One region of the Pseudoalteromonas sp. ECSMB14103 genome, then DNA from elsewhere that is predicted to be linked to it. Evidence: predicted binding sites of a transcription regulator. Region 1 holds the regulator's gene; each other region holds the start of a gene.
The links. The regulator MetJ, encoded in region 1, represses methionine synthesis genes. The targets are predictions, from matches to a motif close to TAGACGTCTAGACGTCTA.

Region 1 (4,468 bases):
GTTTTATATCGCTGCTTCTTAAAGGAGAAAGCGTTTTAGCGTGTAAAACAGGATTACCTAATCGCGCTAATAGGTTAGCTTGACCTCTACATACTTTATTGTATTTAACCGCTTTACTAACTTTGCGAGGGTCTGTGCTGTATACACCTTGTGTATCAGTCCAAATACACACCTGCTTAGCATGGCAATAATTAGCGAGTAAGGTTGCACTATAGTCACTCCCATTACGGCCAAGTGTAACCGTATCACCCAACGTACTTGATGCAATAAAGCCTGTAACAACATTAATGCAGCCTGGGGTTATAAACTTCGCACATTGCTGCGCATTTTGGGTATGTAACAATTGCCCATTATTTAATGTAAAAAGTGTTCGAGCATCAAGGTCACAAGCATTAATATTTAATTGCGTAAGGTAAAGCGCCAATAAGCGTGCAGACCATACCTCACCATGAGCAAGCAAGGGAGCCTCTTTCAAGCCTTGGTTTTTTATCAATTCACTAATCGCTGTTAGTTCACTATGCAAACGCGTTAAAGCAGTTCGCTTAAGATCTGCATGAAGTAACTGTGTGATTAAATCAGTTTGATGATTATTTAATTGCAGCAATATATCAGCAACGACATGCGTATCTTGTTGCTGATAGCTTTGCCATAACTTTACTAAAGTATCGGTTGTTTTTCCCGCCGCAGATACAACAACACAATCGCCCGGCTGAGTATGCTCTAAAATAATACTCGCAACCCGCTCATACCGCTGAGCCGAACTAAGGCTTGAACCACCAAATTTATGTACTGTTTGTGTCATATTGTTCACCAAAGCGCTGGATGAGCGGCACTTAATTTAATGTCACCGCCTGCTCCTTTGTTTAAATTTGCTTTACTGCCTGGCTTTACAAGCTGAAACACGCGCTCTAAATCAGCTAATAAGTCGTTTATATCTTCTATACCTACTGAAACTCGAATAAGTGTATCGCCCACCCCCGCTTCAAGACGAGCTTTAGGCTCCATGCCAGCATGGGTCATGGTTGCAGGATGGCATATTAGGCTCTCTACTCCGCCCAAAGACTCTGCCAAGCTAAAGTCACGTAAGCTGGTTAAAAACGCCGCAGCATCGTTTACGTCTCCTTTAATATCAAAACTCACCATGCCACCAAAGCCTAGTTGCTGCGCTTTGGCTAATTCATGCTGTGGGTGTGATTCAAGACCTGGGTAATAAACTTGGCGAACAAATTCCGACTTTTCTAGGTATTTAGCAATCGCTAATGCGTTTTCTTGATGCTGCTTTAAACGCACATTTAGTGTTCGCAACCCGCGCAATGTTAAATAACTATCAAATGGCGCACCTGTAATACCTATATTATTTGCCCACCATGCCAGTTCATCGCCCAGCTCTTGTGAAGCAGCAATCACCGCACCGCCCACTACATCTGAATGACCATTGATGTACTTGGTGGTGGAATGTACAACTATATCAACACCAAATTTAATAGGGTTTTGTAATGCTGGTGATAAAAATGTGTTATCGGCGGCGACTAAAGCACCGCACTGTTTAGCAACATCGGTTATTGCTTTAATATCAGTTAAGCGTAGTAATGGGTTACTTGGTGTTTCTATCCAAATTAGCTTAGGTTTAATTGCTAAAATTTTATCTAAACTTTGTGCTTGTGTTAAATCTAAAACTTCTAGCTTGAGCAAACCGCGCTTTTGCAGTGAAGTAAATAAACGATAGCTTCCGCCGTAACAATCATGTGGGATCACTAACGTATCGTCATGATTCAGGATTTGCGTAGCCAAATGAACGGCAGACATACCCGTAGCAGTAATAATACCGCGTGCGCCGCCTTCAAGCTCAGCCAAGGTTTCGGCTAAAATATCACGATTGGGGTTACCACTTCGCCCGTAATCGTATTGACGCTTTGTATCAAAGTCGGCAAACGAATAGGTGGTTGATAAGTAAATAGGTGCGACAACTGCGCCATGATGTTTGTCTGCTTCAACACCACTTCTTACTGCAATGGTTGCTTTATTTTTTTCGCTCATATTCGTCACCTATTTAATTTGGATGTTTAGACGTCTAAAAGAGTAATTTATCTTATTAAAGATGTCAAAACATTTAAAGCTCCAGATGGCTAAACAACTAGTATTTGACTATCTTTTTTAAATCGATAGAATTTCACGCATATTCATATGCATTGTAGTGCATATGAGCAATTATTAATCTGAGGCGACGATACATCTTATGGCTAAATGGAATGGTGAGTATATTCACCCATACGCAGAACACGGGAAAAAATCAGAACAAGTAAAAAAAATTACCGTTTCAATCCCACTAAATGTATTAAAGGTATTAACGGACGAACGCACGCGTCGTCAAATTAATAACTTACGTCATGCAACAAATAGTGAATTACTTTGTGAAGCATTTTTACATGCATTTACCGGTCAACCTTTGCCTAACGACGACGACTTACGTAAAGACAACGCCGAAAAAGTGCCTGAAGAAGTGAAAAAAATAATGCAAGAAATGGGGCTAGAAGTGCCTGTTTTAAACGAAGACTAAACGTAATTTAGACACAAAAAAACCTCAATTAATTGAGGTTTTTTTGTATCTAAATTACGACTTAGTCGTTATTCCATATAGTTTTCTGGTAAATCAATTTGTGCAACACCTGACTCTACAGCAGCTATTGCAACCGCTTTTGCAATGCGTGGTAATAAACGAGGATCCATTGGTTTTGGAATAATATACTTATCACCAAACTCCAGCTTATCAACACCCGCAGCCGTCAGTACTTCAGCAGGTACAGGCTCTTTGGCAATACTTCTTATCGCTTCTACAGCTGCAATTTTCATTTCATCATTTATTGCACTGGCGCGTACATCAAGAGCACCGCGGAATATAAACGGAAAACACAGTACATTATTAACTTGGTTAGGGTAATCTGATCGACCCGTTGCCATAATTAGATCGTTTCGAGCAGAATGAGCCAGTGCAGGATCAATTTCTGGATCTGGGTTTGAACAAGCAAACACAACTGGTTTTTCTGCCATTAATTTTAAATCATCGGCAGCTAATAGATTAGGCCCCGATACACCAACAAATACATCTGCATCTTCAATAACATCTTGCAACGTGCGCTTGTCTGTATTGTTAGCAAAAAGTTTTTTGTATTCATTTAAGTCATCACGACGAGTATGAATAACACCTTTACGGTCAAGCATATAAATGTGCTCGCGCAAAGCACCACACTTAATTAACAGCTCCATACAAGCAACCGCAGCAGCACCAGCACCCAAACACACAATAGTCGCATTTTCGATAGACTTGCCTTGCACCTCAAGCGCGTTCAACATACCCGCAGCAGTTACAATGGCAGTACCGTGCTGATCATCATGAAATATCGGGATACTGCAGCGCTCAATCAATGCTTTTTCTATTTCAAAACACTCTGGCGCCTTAATATCTTCAAGGTTAATTCCGCCAAACGTGTCGGCAATATTAGCAACTGTATTAATAAAGTCTTCAGTAGTGCGGTGTTTCACTTCGATATCAATAGAATCAAGGCCAGCAAATCGCTTAAACAGTAACGCCTTACCTTCCATTACAGGTTTTGAAGCAAGTGGGCCTAAATTACCTAAGCCTAAAATTGCAGTACCATTAGTGATAACCGCAACCATATTCCCTTTACCTGTGTATTTATAAGCGTTTGCAGGATCTGCAGCGATTTCACGTACGGGTTCTGCAACTCCTGGGCTATATGCTAATGCGAGATCTTTTACCGTTTCAGCAGGCTTTGTTAGTTCAATGCTAATTTTTCCTGGAACGGGATGCGAATGATAGTGTAGTGCTTGTTCACGAAAGTCTGACATAACGCGATTGTATCCTGCAATTAAAGTAAAAGTGAGAGGTGAAGTTTAGGCTACGATACCCTTATTATTTTTAAATTCCAAGCAATATCAGGTCTATCCTGTTATATGCTAGTTCGATTAATTTTAAGAGGTTTTTCAATAACTTTTGTAAATTATATCGACACTTTATAAATAAAAATTCATCCAATAACGGATTCTAAAGGCACATTTGTTCTTTCATTATTTTTTATAAAATATCTTAATAAAGTACTATAAAAATAAGCAAAAATAGACTTATTCACATACTTTAAAAACATATAACTTCACGTTAGCTACATTTAACTACTTAGTTAAAAAATGAACTAATTAAAAATATAGAGAATAATTTGCGGTTTGTCTGTAAAGGTTTATGCATATTCAGAATAAGAACAGGAAATAGTTATGCATAGCAGAGAAATATGAAAATCGAGCAATAAGCTAAATAATTTGTTATTTAGTTGTCCTATATTAAAAAACATTGACACCGTTCGTGTAAAACTTAATTTTTTAAATCGAAACGTTATTACTATTAAATTGGTATAACTAAATTAAAAGCATAAAAAAAGCACCCTAAGGTGCTTAA
Region 2 (4,468 bases), 400 kb from region 1:
AGTTTGAAACATACCACGTGGGAAGTATTCAATATATGCGTAATCACCGTAATTCATACCGCGCGTTTGACGAATTCGCTCATATAAGTATGAGTTAGAACTACGATGCTCACCAAAGTACGAACGCACAAGCCAAAGGGCAGTCCAATCTTCGCTGCTGCGAATAGTATCAATTGGGAAGCCAAACGACACTGCCGTCGATTGCGCTGATTTTTCTACAATCGTTGCATGATGGCCTTTAAGCTCTGGCGCATCAGGAATACTTAAACGGTTTTGCTCGCCTTTAGGTAAGGTTGCTAAATCGCTCATAATATTTGCTTTAAGCGCTTTTGGCACGGCGCCAATTAAACCCAGTGTTAGTTTAGATTGAGTAAGCTCTGAATTGTAAAATGCTTTTACATCATCAAGCGTTAATGCTTCTAAATCAGAAATATCACCGTAGTTGTAGCTCTCAAATGGGTGGCCTTTGTAAAGCGTGCTGTAGAGTACTTCTTTACCTAGCTCTTCATCGTTAGATGCTTTTAATCCCGACTTAATACCGTCGATCATTTCTTTTTTAAGGCGTTTAAAGTCATCGTCTCTAAAGCCTGGGTTAAGTAATTGTTCGCTTACAAGTGCATACCAAGTTTCAGCGTTATCTTTATGAATACGCCCTTGGAACGACAGCATTTCTTTGTCAATCTGGTAACCAAAACTACCTGCAAGCGGATAAAGCGCTTTTTGAATTTCTTTGTAGCTGGTACTTTGCGACCCACCTTGAGCAAGCATTGCGGCGGTAAGCGCAGCTACACCTTTTTTACCTTGAGGATCAGCAGCTGCCCCTGTATTAAATAAAAAGTTTACATCAATCAGCGGCGAGCTATTGGTTTTATCAAGCACTTTAAATACAGGTGCCTCTGGGGCTTGTTCAAGTTTTGCAACTACTGCACTTAAACTCGCCTCTTCTGCAAACCCCGGTGCTTTATCAAGTGCCGACATAGTTACAGTAGTACGCGTGTTATCTACAAAGTATTTATTAGCAACCGCTTTAATATCCTCAGCGGTGATGTTGTCGGCTGATTTATAAAGCTGGTTAATAACCTCAGGGTCGCGCTCAAAATGCATGTAACTTGCAAGCGTTGATGCAATTGCTTGCGACGAATCTAAACCATTAATAAAGCCATATTTAAGGTTAGACTTTAAGTCACTTAATTTTTGTGCATCGACCAATTCTGTTCTGGCTTTTGCATAAGTGCGGTTAATTGCATCACGCGCTTTTGCTAAATCATCAGCGTTTTCTACTTTTACAAATACATGCAGTAAGCCTGGATCTTTGGTTTCTGGATTATAAGTAAACATTTGACTCGCTATTTGTTTATCAACAACGAGCTCTTGATATAAATCTGAGTTACTTGAAAAATAAAGCTGCGAGATTAAATCAAGTGCAGCTCTGTCTTTTTTAGCGGGTTCCCACGCAGCACCTTTATACGATACCAATAGCCAATGCCCCGGCAAGGCTTTATTTTGTTCATGCAAATATTTAGGAGCTTGCTGTTTTGGCTCAGCTTTAATATCGGCAACGTAATTGCCTTTTTCCCAACCACCCCAGTGTTTTTTAACCATTGCCATTGTGGCTTTTAGGTCAACATCACCCACAATAACTAGCGATACATATTCTGGCTTATAAAACTTATCAAAAAATTCTTTACCGTAAGCCATTTGGTCTGGCATGGCTTCTATGTCTTCAAAAAAGCCCATTGTGGTGTGTTTGTAAGTATGCTTTTCAAAAGCCTCTGCACGCACAGCACTTAATAACTTGCGAATCGGGCTGGCGTTATTTTTTAAGTACTCACCTTTTACCGTCAATGCTTCGGTTCTAAATTGCTCTTCGGTGTAGGTTAAGTTTTGGAAAATATCAGCTTCAATCTCAAGTACTTTATCAAGGTGCTGCTTTGAAAAGTTTAAATGGTAGTTAGTGTAATCGTTGGTAGTGTATGCACGGTTATCAACCCCTGCATTTTTGAATATGGCGGTGTATTCGTCTTGCGGAAATTTTTTAGAGCCTTTAAATACCATATGTTCAAAAAAATGAGCAAAGCCGGTCTTGCCCGCTTCTACTTCATTACGCGAGCCAACAGAAACGGGTATTTGCAACGAAACGACATCAGGGTAATCCGTTTTTACAACCATTACACGTAAGCCATTCTCAAGCTCTTCAATTAAGTAATCTTGTGAAAAAACACGGTCGTCAGTTGTTTTTATTTGTTCTTGTTTTGCTGCTTGTGTTGTTTCATTTTTTTGCATTGCACAGCCAGTTAAAGCGAGTGATACCGCAAGGCTTGTTGCTAATAATTTAAATTTCATAATTGTCCTTTAGTAAATTGAGCAAAGTTGTTGTCAAAATATTTACAATTTCACTACTAATTATGCCCCAAAGCCAATGAATATAAGAGCCCTCAGTCGCTTTATTATGTAAACAACTGTGTCATGCACTTAATTTAGGAACTCCTTTGTATGAATAATCCTCACGTTGCTTGAAAAACTTTCACTTAAAAAATCTATCTAGACGTCTAAATGGCTGCTATATTAAATCTATCAACCATTGAGCTGGAATGAGGATTATGGCTTTATCACTTCAAGAGAAAATTGAGGACACTAATCAAGGTGTTTATCTTATTGGCACAACGCCACCCAAAATAGGCACTGATAAAGCGCAGTTAAAAACCATTGCAGAAAAACTATTAGGCCGCTTACACGAAATTGAATACGACGGTGTTGTAATTTACGATATTCAAGATGAGAGTAGCCGTACTAATCAGGCTCGTCCGTTTCCATTTAAACAAACGGTTGATCCGCGTGAGTACAGTAAGTTGCTAAAAGACTTATCACGCCTAGATGTAATTACCTACAAAAGCGTAGCGCAACGCGGTGAGGCTGAATTTAAAAAGTGGCTAGATGAAACTAAAAACGAGTTTGATTTAAAAAATGTCGTTTTAGTGGGTAGCCCATCGTCGGAAGGTGATATTAAACTAAGCCTACCTGACGCTTATAAGACATTAGCTAAGCAAAGTGATGACTTCTTTTTAGGAGGCGTAACCATTGCAGAGCGACATGCAAGTAAACGTAATGAACACGAACGCTTAATAGAAAAAACAACACAAGGTTGCCAATTTTTTATATCGCAAGCGGTTTATAATGCTCAAGCTACTATTGATTTAATAACAAGTTACGCGCGTACCTGCAAGGCACAAGGCGTTACACCAAAACGTATTATACTCACGTTTACACCATGTGGCGGTGAAAAAACCCTAGAGTTCATGCAATGGCTAGGGATTTCTGTTCCTGAGGCGACCAAATGGCGCATGCTTGACGCCGACAACACCTTGAGTGAATCGGTGCGTATTTGCCGCGAAAATCTCGATTCAATTTTAAAAAGCTGTGCACACCTAGACGTGCCACTGGGTTTAAACATTGAAAGCTTAACAAACCGTAAAGAAGAAATTGACGCATCAATTAACCTATACCGTTTATTAAAAGCAACTATGGAGCTCAACCTAGCTGAGAAACAAATATCGTAAAGTTAAACTAATTTACACCCTTCTTGGCAAGCTAATGCTTGCCTTTTTTACCTCACCAGCTTATTAAGTAAACAACTCAAAAAAATTAAATACACACCCACTTTGCTATTACTTCAAACATACTTTCAACCTTAATGGGCTTTGAAATATAGCCATCCATACCGCTATCTTGCGCCTTTAATAGATCCGTTTCTCTTGTATTAGCAGTCATTGCAATAATGGGTAAATTTTTAAACTTTGCTTGTTTCTTTATTTCTATGGCTGCCGTATAACCATCCATTCTAGGCATTTGGCAGTCCATTAACACACCATCGTAAGTTTTATGTTTTAGCGCATCTAATGCCTCAAGCCCATCGTTAGCAATATCAACAATTAAGCCATTTTTACGCAGTATTTGTGTAGCTACTTGTTGATTGAGCGGGTTATCTTCAACCAATAAAATATGAATGCCTTGCAGTTTTTGTAGTGTGTTTTGTGTATTTAAGCTCTCTTGTGATTCTGGTTTTTTTAGTGTTTTTATATGCATAATCTGTAAAAGTACGTTATGCAAAGTACTTTTAATTATTGGTTTTATGAGTACTTTATAAGTGTTATTACCAAACCCTAGTAGGCTTTCGTTTAGCGCTTTATTTTCACAAGGCGCTATTACAATTAGCTTTTTTGCATTTAATTTAAGCTTATTGCGCAAAGACTGCGCAGCACTATCATGATTTAAATTTAAAGTTCGCCAATCTATAAATATAAAATCGTAATCATGTAGCATGCCTAGCCGGTCTAATACTTGGTTGATGTTATTTACAGTGTCAAATTTTACTTCAAAACCTAAAAGCAGCGTTTGTAATGATGTTAACTGACTATCTGAACTCTCAATAACAAGTGCTCGCTTGGCTCTAATTTGTGATATTTCAAAC
Region 3 (4,468 bases), on a different contig from region 1:
TGCTCAGGCGTTGTACCACAGCAACCACCCACAATATTAATAAAGCCCGATTTGCCCCAATCTATAATCTCGGCTGCCATTTCAGGAGCCTCTAGGTCGTACTCACCAAATTCGTTAGGCAAACCGGCATTTGGGTGTACTGAGGTAAATGTTTCGCATACCCGCGAAAGCTCTTCTACGTATTGGCGCAGTAAATCTGGCCCAAGGGCACAGTTAAGGCCAATTGAAATAGGCTTAATATGGCGAATAGAGTTATAAAATGCTTCGGTTGTTTGCCCCGAAAGCGTTCGCCCTGAGGCATCGGTAATTGTGCCCGAGATCATTACGGGTAATGTGCGCCCGGCTTGCTCAAATGCTTCTTCAACTGCGAATGAGGCGGCTTTTGCATTTAGGGTGTCGAATATGGTTTCAATAAGTATTAAATCAGCGCCGCCTTCCATTAATGCAAGGGTAGACTCTACATACGCAGTAACCAGCTTATCAAACGTTACGTTACGGTAACCTGGGTCGTTTACATCTGGCGAGATAGAACAGGTTTTAGATGTTGGCCCTAAAACACCGGCTACATAGCGTGGTTTTTCTGGATTTTTAGCGGTGAACTCGTCACATATTGCGCGCGCGAGTTTGGCCGACTCTAGGTTTACCTCACGGCTTATACTTGCCATGTCGTAATCTTCCATCGAAATGGTGGTTGAGTTAAAGGTATTGGTTTCAATAATATCTGCACCGGCAGTTAAAAAGCCGCGGTGTATATCGGTTATTAACTCTGGCTTAGTGAGGCTTAATAAATCGTTATTACCTTTAATTAGTACGTGCCAATCTTTAAAACGCTCGCCTCGGTAGTCTTCTTCTTCAAGTTTATGAGTTTGGATCATAGTGCCCATAGCGCCGTCTAAAATTAAAATACGCTCTTTAAGCGCTTCACTTAGTTCGGCTTGTTTGTTGGCGGCTGTATTATTCGGCATAGTTGTTAGTCCTCACATCTTGGCTAACTAAATTAATATCATACGGTGTGGTTTGATACACGTAGTAATTTAACCAGTTCGAAAAAAGTAAAAAAGCATGGCTTTGCCACGTTTTTGACGGTTGCTTGCTTGCATCATCATCGGGAAAATAGTTTTCAGGTTTTGGCGCATCTGGGCTTTTTTGTAAATCACGCTCGTACTCCCCTTTTAGGGTGTCGGCATCGTATTCTGGGTGGCCTGTTATAAATACTTGGCTACCCGATTTGTTTTTTAATAAGTAAGCACCCACTCGCTCAGAGCCTGCTAATACAACGAGATCGTCACACGCATTTATTTTTTTTATGTCAATGTGCCCATAACGTGAGTGTGGGACTAAAAAGGTATCGTCAAAACCGCGGGTTAATGCCCCGTGTTTAAAATGGCATTGGTGAGTAAATACGCCACACAGCTTATTGGGTTTTAAGTCGCGCTTTAAATTGTAGCTATGGAATAGCGCTGCATGAGCCGCCCAACACGAAAACAACGTAGAGGTAACGTGTTGCTCTGCCCAATCAATAATGACTTTAAGCTCTTCCCAGTAGGCAACATCTTCATACTCTAAATGCGCAAGCGGTGCGCCTGTAACAATAAGCGCATCGTAGTTGTTATTTTTTACCTCTGAAAAATAGCGGTAAAAGGTATCTAGGTGTTCTTCTGAGTTATTACTGCTGCGGTGAGTGTCTAGGCGCAGCAGCTCTACGTTTACTTGCAAAGGAGAATTTGCAAGTAAGCGAATAAACTGTACTTCGGTTTCTACTTTATTAGGCATTAAGTTTAATATAGCCAAACGCATTGGGCGGATTTCTTGCGTTTTTGCACGGCTTTTTGGCATGACGAATACGTTTTCTTGGCGCAAACGTGCAATGGCTGGAAGCTCATCCTTTACGGTAATTGGCATATTTTTAACTCCTACTCATAAAAACTTGTGCTAATTATGAACTGAAAGCAAAAAATATCAACCTCTAGATGTATAGATGTCTAAATGAATTTATTCATTATTACTTAAGTATGTGGCAAGCAATGAGTCACCCCCTTAAAAAGAGGCTTAACTCACTGCATTTAAAATAATGAACTAATTATTGCCCACTAATATTAAATTTTGCTGAGGGGGAATTAAATACTCAGCGCCGTTTTTGGTAATTACAGCCATTTCTTCAACCGAAATGGTTTTAAACTCGGTGTTGTTTAAAGGCCAACTAAAAAAACCATCAAAAGCAAACACCATTCCTTCTTTAAGTTTACGATGAGCAGCAGGCCTTACTTGGGCACTGCGAGAGCCACCTAAATTGGGCCCGGTATCGTGTGCAACATACCCTACTGGATGGCCGGTACTCCATGGCACAGGCTCTGAGTTGTATTTATTCATTAATACGGTTTGAGCTTGATCCACGTCTATACCCTTTACGCCGGGTTTCATTGCATTAAATGCGGCAAAACCGCTATCTCGGGCATTAATCCAATATTGCTGAATGTTGGCTGGTGCAGAGGTTTCCCCTTCTTTAAGTACATAAGCAAAACGCTGAATGTCACTTACCCAGCGATTGTAGAGCTTTACGCCAAAATCAATTTGAATTACGTCGCCCGGCATAATGACTTTATTTGTAGAATGCGAATGCCCGCGATCGGGACCTGAATTTACGTTAGGATTTTGATCGGCAGCCCATGCATCGGTTACACCTCGTGCTTTCATTTTAGCTTTTAAAAATTTAGCTACATCGGCATCGGTGGTTTTACCCGGAATAATAGTTTTATAAGCCTCTATTTGCCACGTTGCTGAAAGCATTGCGGCCTCTTTCATTATTTTAACTTCAGCAGGTAACTTAATTGAAAGCCATTGATAAACGACTTCTTCAGAAGATACGAGCTTTGCTGTTTGCTTTGCGCCTAATAAGTTAGCTAATTGCTTGTATTGCGAGTGCGATAACCCATCTGCCTGTGCATTAAGATCAGAGACATTTATTGCTACACGCTCAAAGGGTTGTTTTTTTATAAACTCAGCCGCGTATTTTAACGCAGACACACTGCGTGGCACCGAGATCACTTTTTCATGTATGTTTAGCTCGTCGAGTGCTTTTGCTTCGCTTGAAGGTGAGTATGCTACCGAATGAAACGCCCCTTTATTAAAATAAAATAAATATGCCGCTGGCGAACCTGCGTTTTCACAGCCAATATGCTCAGCCAATGGGTCGTTGTTATTTTCTCTACAAACAATAAGCCAAGCATCTACCTTAGCTGCTTTTAAAGCGTTTGGCAGGAGTTTATTTATTCTTTGTTTTCTTATTTCGGGCCAAGGAGAATCGACTGCGCTAGCTTTGGGGTTTGTGGTAAATAACGTAAGCAAAGCCAACATTGTTATTACTTTTTGTATAGTCATGGGTTTTTCTTATTTTTACTATGGTTTAAATACGTTAGCACACCCAAATAAAACTATACATTTAACGAGATAAAACGATAAAGATATATTCCCACTCGCCATTCGTTGACTGTTTCACCTCTCAACAACTACAATACAACATTAAAATTTTTATTATTATTTGAAGGCTTTCCTCCATGGTTTTACCTGATAAGTTTATTTTCTCGATGAGTCGAGTATCTAAAGTTGTGCCGCCTAAGCGTACAATTTTAAAAGATATTTCGTTGCACTTTTTTCCTGGCGCCAAAATTGGTGTGCTTGGTTTAAATGGTTCTGGTAAATCATCATTGCTACGTATTATGGCCGGTGTTGACCAAGACTTTGAAGGTGAGGCACGTCCTCAGCCTGGTACTAAAATTGGTTACTTACCACAAGAGCCAGTACTAGACGAAAGCAAAACAGTACGAGAAATAGTTGAAGAAGCTGTTGGCGAAGTAAAACACGCCCTTAATCGCCTTGACGAGGTGTACAACGAGTACGCAATGGAAGGTGCTGACTTTGACGCACTGGCTAAAGAACAAGGTGAATTAGAAGCAGTTATTCAAGCGCACGATGGTCATAATATCGATAACGTACTAGAGCGCGCTGCCGATGCACTTCGCTTACCTGAGTGGGATGCTAAAATTGAGCACCTTTCAGGTGGTGAACGCCGCCGTGTTGCTATTTGTCGTTTGTTACTAGAAAAACCAGATATGCTTATTCTTGATGAACCAACTAACCACTTGGATGCTGAGTCGGTTGCATGGTTAGAGCGCTTCTTACATGACTACGAAGGCACTGTTGTGGCAGTAACGCATGACCGTTACTTCCTTGATAATGTTGCTGGCTGGATATTAGAGCTTGACCGTGGTGAAGGTATTCCATGGGAAGGTAACTACTCTTCTTGGCTTGAACAAAAAGACGCGCGCTTACAGCAAGAACAAAAATCTGAAAAAGCACGTCAAAAATCAATTGCGCAAGAACTTGAATGGGTGCGTTCAAACCCTAAAGGTCGTCAGGCTAAGTCTAAAGCACGTATGGCGCAGTTTAGCGAGCTACAACAATCAGATTA

Region 2: a site for MetJ is predicted at 2,543-2,560, ahead of RF53_RS02115 (methylenetetrahydrofolate reductase). Genes of this name have one in related genera too.
Region 3: a site for MetJ is predicted at 1,968-1,985, ahead of metA (homoserine O-acetyltransferase MetA). Genes of this name have one in related genera too.

What each region holds. Positions count from the first base shown of each region.
Region 1 is NZ_JWGY01000001.1:62,276-66,743, reverse strand. Features, by position in the region: gene metL (bifunctional aspartate kinase/homoserine dehydrogenase II) at 1-802, opposite strand, end outside; gene metB (cystathionine gamma-synthase) at 808-2,037, opposite strand; gene metJ (met regulon transcriptional regulator MetJ) at 2,237-2,557, shown strand; gene RF53_RS00255 (malic enzyme-like NAD(P)-binding protein) at 2,626-3,867, opposite strand.
Region 2 is NZ_JWGY01000001.1:464,913-469,380, reverse strand. Features, by position in the region: gene RF53_RS02120 (M16 family metallopeptidase) at 1-2,343, opposite strand, end outside; gene RF53_RS02115 (methylenetetrahydrofolate reductase) at 2,601-3,557, shown strand; gene RF53_RS02110 (response regulator) at 3,643-4,468, opposite strand, start outside.
Region 3 is NZ_JWGY01000006.1:123,403-127,870, reverse strand. Features, by position in the region: gene RF53_RS11580 (homocysteine S-methyltransferase family protein) at 1-965, opposite strand, end outside; gene metA (homoserine O-acetyltransferase MetA) at 955-1,902, opposite strand; gene RF53_RS11570 (M24 family metallopeptidase) at 2,077-3,378, opposite strand; gene ettA (energy-dependent translational throttle protein EttA) at 3,555-4,468, shown strand, end outside.